3 regions of the Peribacillus sp. NPDC096448 genome follow, and region 2 is predicted to be linked to each of the others. Evidence: riboswitches for the same ligand, from Rfam matches in the RefSeq annotation. Region 2 holds a riboswitch; each other region holds the start of a gene.
What was found. A riboswitch is a leader RNA that binds a small molecule or an ion and turns the genes downstream of it on or off. The one in region 2 is predicted to bind cyclic di-AMP.
Positions count from the first base shown of each region.

Region 1 (4,819 bases), on a different contig from region 2:
CAGAGGCAGTCACAAAGCTTGGTGTGAAATTATTATTTTTATATTTTCTTAGTCTTATAGTATTCGCCATTGGGGGATATTTTGGCATTGGTTCAGAATCATTTTCCAAAGAAATCACGAAGATGAGCGCCAATGAATTCGAAGCAGCAAAGTTGCTGATTTTGAGTGGCAATATAATAACAGGAATAATCGACCCTTCCATATACATATTTTTAGCAGCTCTATTCTTTTGGATCGTTACTGATATCCCATATATAAAATTGGTAATCGTTCAAATGATTCTTTTTGGCTTGCAATTAGTTGAAAAAGCATTATTGATTCCCCTATTCGTTTTAATGGATATAGGCAGTGATGCCAACCCTTTTTCATTGGGAATCATCAGTCAGTATTTTCTCAGAAGTGATTATTTCATTCACTTTTTCAGCGAAATCACCATTTTTCAATTTCTTATTATTGCTCTGCAATATTTTTATTTAAAGGAATTTTCAGGACGAAATAATTATTTGATCCTTTTAATGATTGTTCTATTCTATCTGGCCACATGGTTTGTTAAAGCCTTTTTAGGATACATCCAAGTAGGCGTATTTGTATAAGGCGGGTGAAATGAATGAGCGGTAATTGGAAAATAGCAGCGGTCTCCATTGCGTCGATAGTGTTAATAACCGTTAACTTATACCTTATTGAAAAAAAAGAAAGCAAAGTGGAACGGACTGTTTTCGTTGAAAACTGGACTAAGGTAAAAAAAGATACAGTTACGGATACCATCCAAACAAATGGGGTAATTAAACCAGTAGAAGAGTATGATATCTATTTTGATACCCAGAAAAATGATTTTAAGAAATTCCTTGTAAAAGAAGGCGATGCAATTACGGCTGGCTCCTCGTTGTTTGAATATACGACGACCGAACTTGATGCGCTTAAAGCGAATTTGGAAGCGGAGAAAACGGCAGCTGAGGGAGAGATGGCAGGGATTGAGGAATACATAGGGAAGTTGAGGTCTTATCAAGGGACCGTGACCAGTGAAACTGAAAAAGCGGCAATTGATGAATCGGTGGAAAAAAACTTGAATATTGATATAACGACAAGCTCTTCAGATCTTATTAAAAGTAACATTGAGCAAGAAATGTACAAGCAGGAACTAGAAAAAAACAGGTTGAATGAAAAAGTGAGAATGCTTGATGCTAAATTAAGTTCGATTGAGGAGCAGTCCAGTGCGATTGTGACGAAAAGCGAGGCTGATGGTGTAGTTAAAAATATCAATAAAAACCTGAATAATCCCATTATATCCATTGTTTCGACAAATATGGCAATTGAAGGGGATTTCTCCGAAGAGGAAATGAAAAAGGCTGAAGTGGGCATGACTATAAAAGCAAGTTCCTCTGATTCAAAAAAGGCATTGAAAGGAACGATAGGACGTATCCATTCCTATCCCGCTGAAGAGCCGTCTTTAAAAAAAGATAACAGATTTCCATTTCAAGCTTCAATCGAACCGGAAGGCGAAGAAACGGAACCTTTGTTGGTGGGATCGAAAGTGAATCTTACTGTAATAACCAATGAGAAAGCAGGTGTACCCTCCATTCCTATAGAGGCGGTACATTACCAAAAACAGCCTTATATTTACAAGTTGACTAATAAAGGATATGTGGATAAACATTACATTACAAAAGGGCTTAAGGCTGAAGGGAAGCAAGAAATCATAAAGGGACCTTCTGTAGGTGATGTCATCCTGCTGGAGCAGAATGTGGCAGTGAAGAACCATTCTTATTTTATTACACCGATTCAATTTGAAAAAGTGAAAGCTGGAACTTATAAAAAATTCACCTCAAGGGAAAAAGTAAGATATCTGTTACTTGGCATTCTGGAAAAATAACTGCTCCTTTTACAAGAGAGGTGATGTCAAATTAGGTATAAATTATATATCAATATAACTTATTTGAACAAAAATCGGGAAGCGTAATTATAGATACAATAGCCTTTAATACAGAATATTCAGACATATTGAAAGATTTTTTCTAGAATAGATGCGAATAAATATTTACAGATTATCATTTTTAGTATAATATTTTATTATAAGTTAACTCGCTTAATCTTATTCCAAGAACGGGGGACCCAATTTTGTGGATTTTATCCGCTAGGGGTGAATTCAGAAATGAAAGGGCATTTGTGTTTCCAATTCCTAACCCGACAGCTAACCTCGTCAGCGTCTTTAAGGGAACATGTGTGAATATTCACGCCAATAAGAAATCGACACATGAAGTGTCTTTTTTTTCGGCGTAAAGACAGAGTTTTTCAAAAAAAGAAAAATTACTTTCTTTTTATTAGTATCTTGTTTCCCTTACCGAGACAAAAATGTTTTTGCATCAAAGACTTTATGGAAGGTGAGGAAAGTAAATGAAGAAATTCAAATTAAGTTTAGCTAGCCAAATTTTCATTGGTTTAATACTAGGGATTATCGTTGGTGCCATTTTTTATGGTAATGAGTCGGCCCAAAGCTTTTTACAGCCATTCGGAGACATTTTCCTACGAATGATTAAAATGATTGTAGTGCCGATCATCGTATCCAGCCTTATCGTTGCAGTTGCCGGTGTAGGTGATTTGAAAGCGGTTGGTAAACTAGGTGCTAAATCATTATCATACTTTGTTGTCGTAACTATGATAGCGATTGCTGTTGGTTTAATTTCAGCGAATATCATCCAGCCTGGTGCTGGTGTGAATATGAATAACCTGGAACAAACTGATATTTCCACATATGTTGATACAGCAGAAACTAAGCAGCATGAATCATTCGTAGATACACTTGTACACATCGTGCCATCCAATCCAGTTAAAGCCATGGTAGAAGGCGATATGCTAGCGATTATTTTCTTCTCCGTGTTGTTTGGACTAAGTATTGCGGCCATAGGTGAAAAGGGTAAACCAGTATTCCGTTTCTTCCAAGGTGTGGCTGAAGGAATGTTCTACCTAACTAACATGGTCATGAAATTCGCTCCTATCGGTGTATTTGCACTAATCGGTGTGACTATCTCCAAGTTCGGTTTGGAATCTTTAATTCCGTTAGGAAAGTTAGCGCTTTCTGTTTACGGAACAATGATTTTCTTTGTAATTGTCATTCTGGGTGTCATTGCAAAATTTGTAGGATTCAATATCTTTACTTTGATTAAACTTCTAAAAGAGGAATTGATTCTTGCTTTCTCTACTGCAAGTTCAGAAGCAGTTCTTCCGAAAATCATGGAAAAAATGGAGAAAGCGGGATGTCCGAAACATATTGCTACATTTGTTATTCCGACTGGATACTCATTTAACCTTGATGGTTCTACATTATACCAAGCGTTAGCAGCTATCTTCATCGCTCAAATGTACGGAATCGATTTAAGCATGTATGAGCAAATTACGCTAATGCTAGTGTTAATGATCACATCCAAGGGGATTGCGGGTGTACCAGGTGTATCTTTCGTAGTTCTTTTAGCGACATTGGGAACTGTCGGTATTCCTATTGAAGGTTTAGCATTTATTGCCGGTATCGACCGTATTCTTGATATGGGACGTACAGTAGTAAACGTTATTGGTAATTCACTTGCGGCAATCGTTATCTCTAAATGGGAAGGTCAATTCAACCCTCCTTCCAAAAAAGAACTAGAACAACAAGTTTCTTAATACAAAAAATCCAGAGTGACATTTCACTCTGGATTTTTTTTTGAATTAAAAAGCGCTTTCTTATTTTTCTTGATGGCTGTAAGTACCTTCTTGACGCATCTTTTTGCATGTCAAAATACCCCGAAACTCATAAAGCCTTTCATCATGTCCTCCAAACCAAATTATTTCCTCTTGCTCCCAGAAGGTCAGGTGATTTTCGTTTTTATCACGATCATGTGTTGTGAAAATGAAAATACCTTCATTAAAATAAGGTTGAATTGTTTTTAAGCTACGGTCGGTTATTTCGCTGGGGAATCATCAGCATAGCGGCCCCATGAAATGAATTAATGATAAAACCTTTATTGATCAATTATTCCAATTCTATATTTTTTCCTATTGGTTAATATGGATTTTGTTTCATGTTATTTATAAGATGCAGATGTTGATTAATATTGGGGTTATATAACTTACGTGAAACTCCAAAAGTTTGATAAAATAACATTATTGATTGAGAGCTCGGAGGGGGTCAGGTTATGAAGAATGACAGCAATGATATCTTATACATGTATATGCAGGCTTCCGAACGGTTTGTCCTTTTTAATGGACTCAATTTTCGTGAATTCGTCCATTCACTGCCATATAGCTTGGATTCGATCTTATTATTGAAACATCAATTCGATGGTGGGGAATACAATTTGAATGTCCTGCTTGAGAGCGCTTCATCTGAAGCTATTGCGAAGCTCGTTAAAGAAAATGTCCGGGCATATGGAGATTTCTGTTGGGTCGATTTTGAAGAAGCGGAAGGGCTGGATGAATTGGATGGAAGGGAAATAGCGGAGCTTTTATATTTAGGACACGCTAAAACCCATTTGGATCCCCCATTTTTCCGTAAATTGAATAATCAATTTGTGTACCTTGCCCAGGATGATGGCTGGTTCAATAAAATTTATTTTCGTTCTCTTTCGACATATTATATGATGTTAGGAAGCCTGATACCGCTTAAGCTGGAGCCGTTAAAAGTAGAGAGGACGTGGCTTGGAATCAGAAAGAAAAAAGAGCTGACGGCGATTCCTGCAGAAATCATTGCTTCCTTGGTCCATATCCTGGCAGAGGGGCTCGTTTTTTCCTTTCGGGATGTTAAGTATACAAGAACGAAAATTGAGATACCGGCATGGGTCGTAGGGGA
Region 1 covers NZ_JBIWEU010000029.1:6,769-11,587, forward strand. Annotated here, with positions in the region: gene ACIQ0C_RS25435 (hypothetical protein) at 1-593, shown strand, start outside; gene ACIQ0C_RS25440 (efflux RND transporter periplasmic adaptor subunit) at 608-1,870, shown strand; cyclic di-AMP (ydaO/yuaA leader) riboswitch at 2,071-2,218, shown strand; gene ACIQ0C_RS25445 (cation:dicarboxylate symporter family transporter) at 2,392-3,654, shown strand; gene ACIQ0C_RS25450 (hypothetical protein) at 4,167-4,819, shown strand, end outside.
Region 1: it holds a riboswitch for cyclic di-AMP, as region 2 does, so the genes downstream of both, ACIQ0C_RS25445 (cation:dicarboxylate symporter family transporter) here and ACIQ0C_RS19655 (TrkH family potassium uptake protein) in region 2, are expected to answer to the same signal.

Region 2 (4,819 bases):
GTGACGATAAAGTCCACTCTTGCCCAAGCAATCCGTACGACAAAATAATACATACATATCCAGGGCGCGGGGATGCTCGTTATACATTTCATCGAGAAGACCTCCATATGGCGGTCTTCCCGCATGTATTAGCATTCAAAATAGGTATCGGGCTACATAAAGCAAGAGCCGGAACCTTCCGGATTATTCAATATTGGCAAAGACGGCTAGATCTTCTTTATTGCCAACCACTAAAAGCATATCTTTTTCATGGATATCCTGATCCGGTGAGGGTGCTATGATAATTTCTCCATTACTCACGATGGCAATGACGCTAATATTATATTTTGCCCGCAAATCAAGCTCCCTGAGGCTTTTACCCTTCATACTCTTGGGGAGGATGATCTCCTCGATATTGTATTCTTTAGAAAGCTCTATATAGTTCAGCATGTTAGGGGAAAGAAGCTGATTCGCGACCCGTTCCCCCATATCCCTCTCAGGATAGATGACCCAGTCGGCACCGATTTTAGTGAGCACCTGACCGTGATTTTTATTAAGTGCCTTGGCGATGACTTTTTTGACCCCAAGCTCTTTTAAAAGCAAGGTAGTTAAAATGCTCGATTGCATGTCATTTCCGATGGCTACGATGACACAATCGAAATTACGGATTCCGATTGCTTTTAATGTCTCTTCTTCTGTCGTATCTGCCATGACCGCATGGGTAACGTTCAGATCCGCATTCTCGACTCTTTCCTCGTTGACATCAATACCCAATACCTCTTGGCCGGCCGAATATAATCTATGGGCCACGCTGGTTCCGAATCTGCCTAAACCGATCACGGCATATTGTCGTTTTCCCATCGTTTACACTCCTTCATTCATTATTAACCAATCATGATTTTTCCTTTTGGACGTCGGAACGGATCTGGTTTGCGCCTCATGGCGATAGCGAAGGCCAAAGTCAAAGGACCAACACGGCCTGCAAACATCGTGAAAATGATGAGCATCCTGCCAACCGGTGATAATTCTGGGGTCAAACCCATTGAAAGTCCCACGGTGGCGAATGCTGAAGTGGCTTCGAACAAAATCATCAAGAAGTCAGTTCCGCTTTCGGTGATGGTCAGCAGAATGGAGATGAGCGAAACCATGAATACGCCAATGAATGTTACGGATAATGCTTTAAAAATCGTTTCAGTCACAATGCGGTGACGGAATAAGACCACATCACCCTTTCCTTTAATCTGTGACCAAACCGTTCCGACAATCGTCGCCAATGTAGTCGTTTTAATCCCGCCGCCAGTCGATCCGGGTGAAGCCCCGACGAACATCAAGAAAATGATGAGCAGTAATGTAGGCTGAGTCAAATCAGGGATATTCAGCGTATTGGAGCCGGCTGTCCTTGGTGATACCGATTGAAATAAAGATGACAGTATTTTACCCATGAAAGATAAAGGCTGCAATGTCTTTGGATTACCGAACTCGAATAAAAAGATTAAAATTGCGCCGGTAACCGTAAGGGTCAAGCTAGTCATCAGAACCACCTTCGTATGTACGGATAAACGATGGGTGTCACGATATTCGTATAGTTCATTCATCACGATGAAGCCTATTCCGCCAAACGTGATGAGGAAGGCGACGGTAAGCGTTACGAATGGATCCGATACATATGGGGTCAAACTCCTGAATTCCCCCATTAAATCAAAGCCGGCATTATTGAAATTCGAGATGGAATGAAAAAACCCGTAATAGATCGCTTTTCCCATTGGCATATCAAAAGAAAAGCGAATCGATAAGATAAGGGCACCCACGCCTTCAATGATGGCCGTGAAAATTAAAAGCCGTTTCACTAACCTGACTATACCTGCCATGGATAGATTATTTAAGGACTCCTGCAAGAGTAACCTGCCCTTTAAAGAAATCTTTTTGCCTAGAAGGAAAAAGAAAAACGTCGCAAATGACATGAACCCTAAACCGCCTATCTGAATCAGTGTTAAGATGACCAACTCACCAAAAGTGGTGAAGGTCGATCCCGTATCCACTACGACCAGTCCTGTTACACAAGTAGCTGAGGTTGCGGTGAATAAAGCATCCAGAAAAGAAAGGCCATCGCCATTTTCAGTGGAAATCGGCAGGGTCAATAAATAGGACCCGATAAGTATCAGGATGGCAAACCCGAGTACAAGTATTTTGGGCGGATCTAACAAATTTTTTGCTTTTATCAAATTGATCATCCCTACTTATAAAAATGAAATGTGTAAAACTGTATGAATATCTTAACCATCAATCCTCATTCCGACTCTTTTTAAAGGCATAATAAAAAGACCTGCGAAAACATCGAACAGCTATTGCTCCTGAAAAAACGCGCAAAAAAGCTCCCGAAATAGGCGGTCTTATGACCTCCTTCGCTTTAGCCGACGAAGTTAGCTGACGGGTAGGATGGCGAAAGAGCTGATCTCATCCCTTCTGCAAGGCAGAATTAACCCCAAATGATTGGGTCCTCCGTACTCAATTCCCTTGAGTTTAGGCCGAAATATATTAAATTGATAAACGTATTCTACTCCCATCATTTAGCAGTTGTAAACCCCTAAATTGTAAAAAAATATTTCTTTAATAAAACTGAAAATTTACGTTTTATTTACATTGAAAAAACGTATTGACAAATATTAGTTAGCACATTATGATAGGTTCGATTAATCCGATTATGATAACCGGCAACGATGAACTTTATTCAATACTTTCAAGCAGAACAAGCTATTGCCAATCAAAATTTGTAATATATATATTATGTTTCTTTTGTAAAACATAAAGAAAAAAGCATTGCATTCGTATTTAAAGATTCAATACATTTTATTAAAAAGGCGGGCAATTATGGAGAAGACGTTCAATAGATATGTTATTAATGCTACAGGCAAGGGTGGCCAGACATATTTAACACAATGCCAGGATAAAGATGCACTAAGGAAATGGATAGCCGATCATGAGGATCAAATCATCATGGATGAGTTAAGGATAACGGATAAGAAAAAGAATCCGTTTTTAAAATTGTTTTCCCTAAGGTAATTCAATTGATTCAACATTCATTAGCGGTATTCAATTATGATCTATCCAGGAACGCCGAGCGAAAAATCCATATCTTGTTTTGCTTTTAAACTCATTTATTTTGAATGAGTTTTTTTTGCGTTATTTACAGTTTTGAACCATCAATGTTAAAATTTAGTAATGGCAATGTGGACGTAAAGAAGAGGAAAGTAAATGAAATGACCACTTTCCGAAAGAGCCCCGAAAGCAGCCGAGGATAGTTGGGGATGTATAGTGACGCATGGGAGTGGCACCGCAAATCGATCTCGTCCCGAGAGGCATTGGCTTGGGGACGGGGTTTTTTATGTACGGTCAAAGGGGGAGAAGCGATGACATTAAGAAATACATTAGTATCCTGGAAATACCCCTCCATTCTATTGTGCGGAATAGGTATCTCCAACTTCGGTTCTTGGGTTTATTTCATTGCACTTAATTTAATCGTTCTGGATATGACTGATTCAGCCTTGGCGGTAGCTGGGCTTTATATCGTTAAACCGATTGCTGCCATATTTACGAATGTGTGGGCAGGGAGCGTGATCGACCGGATAAATAAGCGGAATCTAATGGCGGCACTTGACATATTTCGCACGGTATTCTTAGTCTTGCTGCCATTGACTTCTTCTATTTGGGTCATCTATTCCCTTGTGTTCGTGATCAATATGGCAGGGGCCATGTTCGGAACAACATCAAGGTCGTATATTACAAAATTAATTCCCGTTGAACAGAGGAAACGATTTAACTCCTTACGAAGCTTAATGGATTCTGGGGCTTTTTTGATTGGACCGGCGCTAGCGGGTATCCTTTTCTTGATCGGTACGCCCGTTTTAGCGATTTATATTAACGCGGCTGCCTTATTATTATCCGGTATCATCACTTTATTCATGCCTGATCTTGAAAAGGATCATCCCCTTGAACAATCCAGTCGTTACCTGTCTTGGACCATCATGAAAAAGGATTGGGGCATCGTCCTGGACTTCAGCCGGAAATCTTCCTATATCATGCTCATTTATTTCTTATTCAGCTGCATGGTGGTGATGGAAACGGCCATCGACTCCCAAGAAGCGGCGTTTGCCAAGGCCGTGCTCCTTTTGTCGGACAGCGATTACGGATTCCTTGTAAGCATCGCAGGGGCAGGCATCATTGCTGGCGCCATAGTCAATGCCGTCTTCATCAGTAAAGTGAAAATCTCGCACATGATTGGTCTTGGATCTTTATTTGTCTCGATAGGTTATATGATCTATGCCTTTTCGAATTCCTTTTCACTGGCCGCCATCGGATTTTTCATCATTGCCTTTTCATTGGCTTTTGCCAATACCGGCTTTCAAACCTTTTATCAAAATAATATTCCGGTGGAGATCATGGGCAGGGTCGGAAGTGTTTTTGGCTTGTTAGAAGCTTTATTGATCATCATTACTACCGCAATTGTTGGTTTTTCAGCCCATTTCATTTCGATTCGGTTCGTGGTGATTTCAGGTTCCTTGATCATGTTCGCTTTATCAATTTTATTGTCGATGCTTAGTATGAAGGCCTCCAAGAGGAGGTATTATTCCCTTGGTGATGTAGAGGTAGAAGCGAAGGAAAAGATGTAATCCGATTTAAAGGCATGTTGATGGAACATGCCTTTAATGAATCGTTCATTGGATGAAATTGCGCAATTGGCTGATGAAGTTCAAGATTTGAAAATGGATTTTCGCCATTTCTTCCGCCGTTTGTTCTTCACAGTTCTCCAGCCACTCAGTAATCACTCCTAAAATAGCCGATG
Region 2 covers NZ_JBIWEU010000012.1:60,892-65,710, reverse strand. Annotated here, with positions in the region: gene ACIQ0C_RS19665 (STAS domain-containing protein) at 1-48, shown strand, start outside; gene ACIQ0C_RS19660 (potassium channel family protein) at 184-840, opposite strand; gene ACIQ0C_RS19655 (TrkH family potassium uptake protein) at 864-2,201, opposite strand; cyclic di-AMP (ydaO/yuaA leader) riboswitch at 2,374-2,516, opposite strand; gene ACIQ0C_RS19650 (hypothetical protein) at 2,848-3,039, shown strand; gene ACIQ0C_RS19645 (MFS transporter) at 3,387-4,646, shown strand; gene ACIQ0C_RS19640 (TetR/AcrR family transcriptional regulator) at 4,692-4,819, opposite strand, start outside.

Region 3 (4,819 bases), on a different contig from region 2:
GTCCCTAAATGTTTAATAGACTCCAATGCAGCTACTGGCCCGCGCGCGATATTCTGCTTCGCACCTTCCAAAGTAGTTGCAATCGCCGTGGGATCAAGGGTTTGCGGCACTCCTTGAGATACGAGGACAAGACCGATTAAAATAGATAACGGCAGAAGCACCCGGATGATGGAACGAATTAAATCCACATAAAAATTCCCCATACTGCTCTGGCCGGTCAGACCTCTGAAAAAAGCCATACATAACGAAAGACCGGTAGCCGGTGTCGTGAACATCAAAAACATAATGACGACCATTTGTGATAAATAAGAAAGTCCCGATTCCCCGCTGTAGTGCTGCAAATTGGTATTGGTAAGGAAGCTTACAGCAGTATTGAATGCCAATAATGGATCCATGTTGTCTATCTTACTTGGGTTACCCGGTAAGATCCCCTGAAAGCGTATTATAATATACGAAATAATAAACATGACTAAGTTACTCAAAAGCAGTGCTTTTGCATATTGCTTCCAATTCATGTCACCGGTATGAATACCTGATAGTTTATAAATGCCCCGTTCTATCCCACCAAATATCCGATCTTGTTTTGTTGTTTCAAGGGAATAAACATTTGCTAAGTATTTGGCCAGTGGTATGGCCAGGAAAATGACCAGTGCCAATACCAGACCCATTTGTAAAAAATCCATTTGCATTTCCTCCGTTTTGTAGCTATTAATATTTTTCCGGGTAAATTAGAGCATGAATTAAATACAACGAAAGTGCTCCAACAATAAATAATAAAAGCATGTTTCTACTCTCCCTTTTCTTCTATAACTTTGTTACAAAAATGGATAAATCCAAAAAATAACAAGAATGAAAAAGCTGTAAGTGAAACTGATAAAAGATCCATTAACGTCTCTCCTTCCAAACTGTAAATATGTTAAACAATTACAATGACTCACCCCCTTAGAGTTTCTTAAAGAAACTAGGTTCCACTTGCTAGCAGCCAGTTATAGCTGTAACATTCTGGTTTACTGAAGATGACAAAATCGGCTCCCATTTTTTTATATAGACTAGAATATTGTTGGTCATGAGTGACAACAAACAACCTATAAGATTTGAACTCTGAAAATAGTCTCACAAGATTAATTCCATCAAACAGAGAATTAGGGAATAGATAAACACAGTTACCTTGCTCTGATTTATGAACCATTATTCCATCACATATCTTCAGGTTTCTTGTAGGCCTAAACCATTCTTCATCATAGTCAACAGTTTCTACATTACTTGTATCCGTGTGGGTGGCCCCTATACTTTCCTTTACAGAAATAAATAATTTTCCTTTTCCAACAAGCAGTACTTTTCCCATACGATTCACCCCATTTGTACTTTCTCTTATTAATTTCAATCTGCATTCTTTCTGGGGAAGAAAAGCCTGCCAGTTGAAAACATAAAAAATAGACCAATGCTTACTCTTTCCCCATGTATGCAGCCATGCAGTAGCTATCCATACTCCAGCGTTAATCAATACGATTCACACATCGGTTATTGGATGCATTGCAAAGCAAACATATAAAATTGGAGAAAAAGTACTCATTGGTCTACTTAACGCCTAGCCAGCATGCGCTTCCTTTGCGTTCTGTCTTCCATGATCCTTTTTCATATGAAAATAGGCAAATTAAAAAGACCTACTTTATCATTCAAGTTGCCTTTTGCCGTTTTTACACAACAAAAAAGCCCCATGATTAAGGCGGTCTTATGACCTCCTTCGCTTTAGCCGACGAAGTTAGCTGACGGGTAGGATGGCGAAAGAGTCTCTCATCCCTTCTGCAAATGCAGAATTAACCCCAAAAAATTGGTTCCTCCGTTCCTGATTACTCAGGACTAAGCCGATTTACAATTGTTGGTGTTGAATATGATGTTATTTTATGCTCGTTAACTACTCCTTGTAAATTGTCATTTTGGGTTGAATAAGATCATTTTTCATACTTATCTTAATATATGCTCCTTATTCCTAATGTTTCCTTATGATATCACTTATTTTTCCGGTTAAAAAACTATTTTTCTTTATAAATCTTACTAATTCAAGTTATGAATTATTTTTTCGAAAGTGATTGACAAGAACTCAAATCGGACATTATGATAAGTTGCATAAATTTGGAGAAAAGCAGGGGAGACAATATGGTAAATTCCAAAAAGAAACTAGAGGCTGAAATAAGTGGAGCCTTTATAACTTTTCAGCGAGAACTAATGGGCCGGGGCCCTCAAGAGGCGAAAACATACATTGTACAGGATATGATCATTACCCGTTTTAAGGGAGTGCTGACTGTGGAAGAAAAACACCTTGTTTCCCAAGATACCGGGCGGAAGCTTGTCAAAGAAATGAGGCAAGTGTTAAGGGAAATGTACAGTAAAGATTTTGAGGAGATTGTGAAACGGCTGACAAAATGCAACGTTCTTTCCAGTCATAGTGATATCAGCACGAAAATGGAGGAAAGACTAGAAGTGTTTATTGTAGATAGAGACCTCGAGAAATTCTTAGAATCCAAGAAATAATATTGATTCTTTCTCTTCCCTCTTTCTGTTCCTTTATCGAACTTAATGTAAATGGACTGCCCTTAACAGAAACTTTTAAAAATGAAATTGGCCACCCAGGAAGTGGTGCTGCTAAAGGGGAAAAAGAAATTATTAAACAGAAAGAGAAGCGGAAAAAGCAGATAAAAAGGCTTCATTGCTCGACATTTTGGAAAGTGAACAATGAAGCAATGCTCTTTTTCTGTTAATTGAGATTCCGAGATGCCCCTGTTCTTCGCAATGTCTGACAATGCAAATCTCCTTTAGCATACAGATCCTCCCACATAAGTAGTCAATACTAGTTTCTATATTTGTCTGTAATTTTCCTTCTGCAACTAACCTGACCCTTTAGTTCCATAAGAAAAAGGCCGCCGCAGCACCCCCTCTTATTAAAGTAAAGCACCCATTAGTTTAAGTATAAACCTTCACACTCTCAATAAGGTAACCCGTATTGGACATTTAAGCTAAACATGCAAGAACGTTGAAAGAGAAACTTCCTAAGACGAGAAAATAGGAATTGACAATCACCTTGTGAAAGCTTTATGTAGAGCCCTAGAAGCTTTGGTTAAGTAGTTATTATCTAATTCGAAACCAATAAAGCTCCGATTTAGATTTATAGCAGCTTGTCCTGTTGACCCTGAACCCATAAAACAATCTAATACTGTTTCACCTTTATTAGAATGAGTTGCAATTATTTTTTCGAGAACATCAACTTTCTTTTGACAAGGGTGAAATCTCACTTTTCCACTAACTATAGGTGCTTCATAAGAAGCCCTATCATAATAAGAATTAAACGTTCTTTTTGTGCCTTTAGTATAGGAAATAAAATATTCCCATGAGTTTGAAAAATAATTGGCTTTCGCATTAATGAGGAAAGGATTCGTTTTTTCCCAAATTCCTATTCTTTTTTGTTTCAACTTCAGCTTATCTGCAACTTTTGATATATCAGTTATTTTAAAAATATCGTAAAAAATAACCATTGTTCCACCTGGAACTAGTACTCTTTTAAATTCTTGTAATAGGGAAAACCAATTTAAACTATTCTCTTCTCCCATTCACCAAATTCTATTGAAATTGAGCCATATTTTTTTGGTCACCACCGCCACTTTTAAAATTCGTCTTTCTAGAAATAAAATATGGCGGATCCGTACATATTAAATGAATAGAATTACTTTCAATTTTTTTTATTTCATTAAAGACATCGCCATTTATTAATTTTAATTCTCCTGCTGATTTACTTACAGTCATTTTATTTATCCCCAAACTAGATTTAATTCTCTTAGTTGCCTAAGGTGTTTGAATTAAATTCTTTTGGTCTTAAAAAAAACAAGAGTATAAGTAAGTTTTTCATAAATTATTTCTCTCAGGAATTTTCTAAAACAAATAAATAGCATTAAACTTTTCTCATTCTGATTTAAAACAAATATAGCACATTGAAAAAAACAGTCTTTTTTTACCGGGCAATTTTTCGCGGTAAAAAAAGGAGCTGTCGTAATGACAATTTGGTGTGCCTTTCTTGAGTCCAGCTGTTCCTTATCGCTTAAGTGAGTGGAAAGACCTGATGGTTCGCATGCCACTTATGGTGATGAAACGCCGTCCAAAGATGATGCATACAAAAAACCCCATACGTAAAGGATAACCTATCGGTGAAAAGGTGGTTAAAGAATGATTCTCAGTCCGAAAGACAAAATTACAACTACTCAAGCAGCTGTCATTGTCATCAACTTTATACTCGGTACAGGATTACTCACCCTACCCAGAGTATCTGTGGAAAAGGTACACACACCAGATGTATGGATAAGCGTTATTATAGGCGGATTTATCGCGATTATCGCGGGAGTGATTATGGTCAAATTAAGCCAGCAGTTTCCCGAAAAAACCTTTTTTCAATACATCAATGATATTGTTGGACCTCCATGCGGTGTTGATATGACTACATTTAAATTTTTTACAGTTAGAAGGGAGTGTTGTCATCTCCCAACCTCCCTTCTATTCCTTTTTTTGTCTAGGGCATCCCTTAAAGATTCGCCAAACAAGTTAAAAGCAATCACAACGATAAAGACCATCATCCCCGGATACAGCATCAATGAAGGATTATTTCTAAAAAATGGCTTACTATCATTGATCATCATTCCCCACTCTGCCTCTGGCGGTTTTATGCCAAGACCTAGAAAGGATAGACCAGAAATAGATAAAATAACTCCCCCTATGTCCATAAAGGCTAATACTATAACTTGAGAGATAATGGCAGGTAAAATATGTTTGACGA
Region 3 covers NZ_JBIWEU010000023.1:20,255-25,073, forward strand. Annotated here, with positions in the region: gene kdpA (potassium-transporting ATPase subunit KdpA) at 1-683, opposite strand, end outside; gene ACIQ0C_RS24065 (potassium-transporting ATPase subunit F) at 709-783, opposite strand; gene ACIQ0C_RS24070 (hypothetical protein) at 962-1,504, opposite strand; cyclic di-AMP (ydaO/yuaA leader) riboswitch at 1,737-1,877, opposite strand; gene ACIQ0C_RS24075 (Na-translocating system protein MpsC family protein) at 2,158-2,532, shown strand; gene ACIQ0C_RS24080 (DNA-methyltransferase) at 3,075-3,605, opposite strand; gene ACIQ0C_RS24085 (hypothetical protein) at 3,616-3,798, opposite strand; partial or broken gene ACIQ0C_RS24090 (spore germination protein) at 4,052-4,189, shown strand; partial or broken gene ACIQ0C_RS24095 (GerAB/ArcD/ProY family transporter) at 4,216-4,461, shown strand; gene nikC (nickel transporter permease) at 4,521-4,819, opposite strand, start outside.
Region 3: it holds a riboswitch for cyclic di-AMP, as region 2 does, so the genes downstream of both, ACIQ0C_RS24070 (hypothetical protein) here and ACIQ0C_RS19655 (TrkH family potassium uptake protein) in region 2, are expected to answer to the same signal.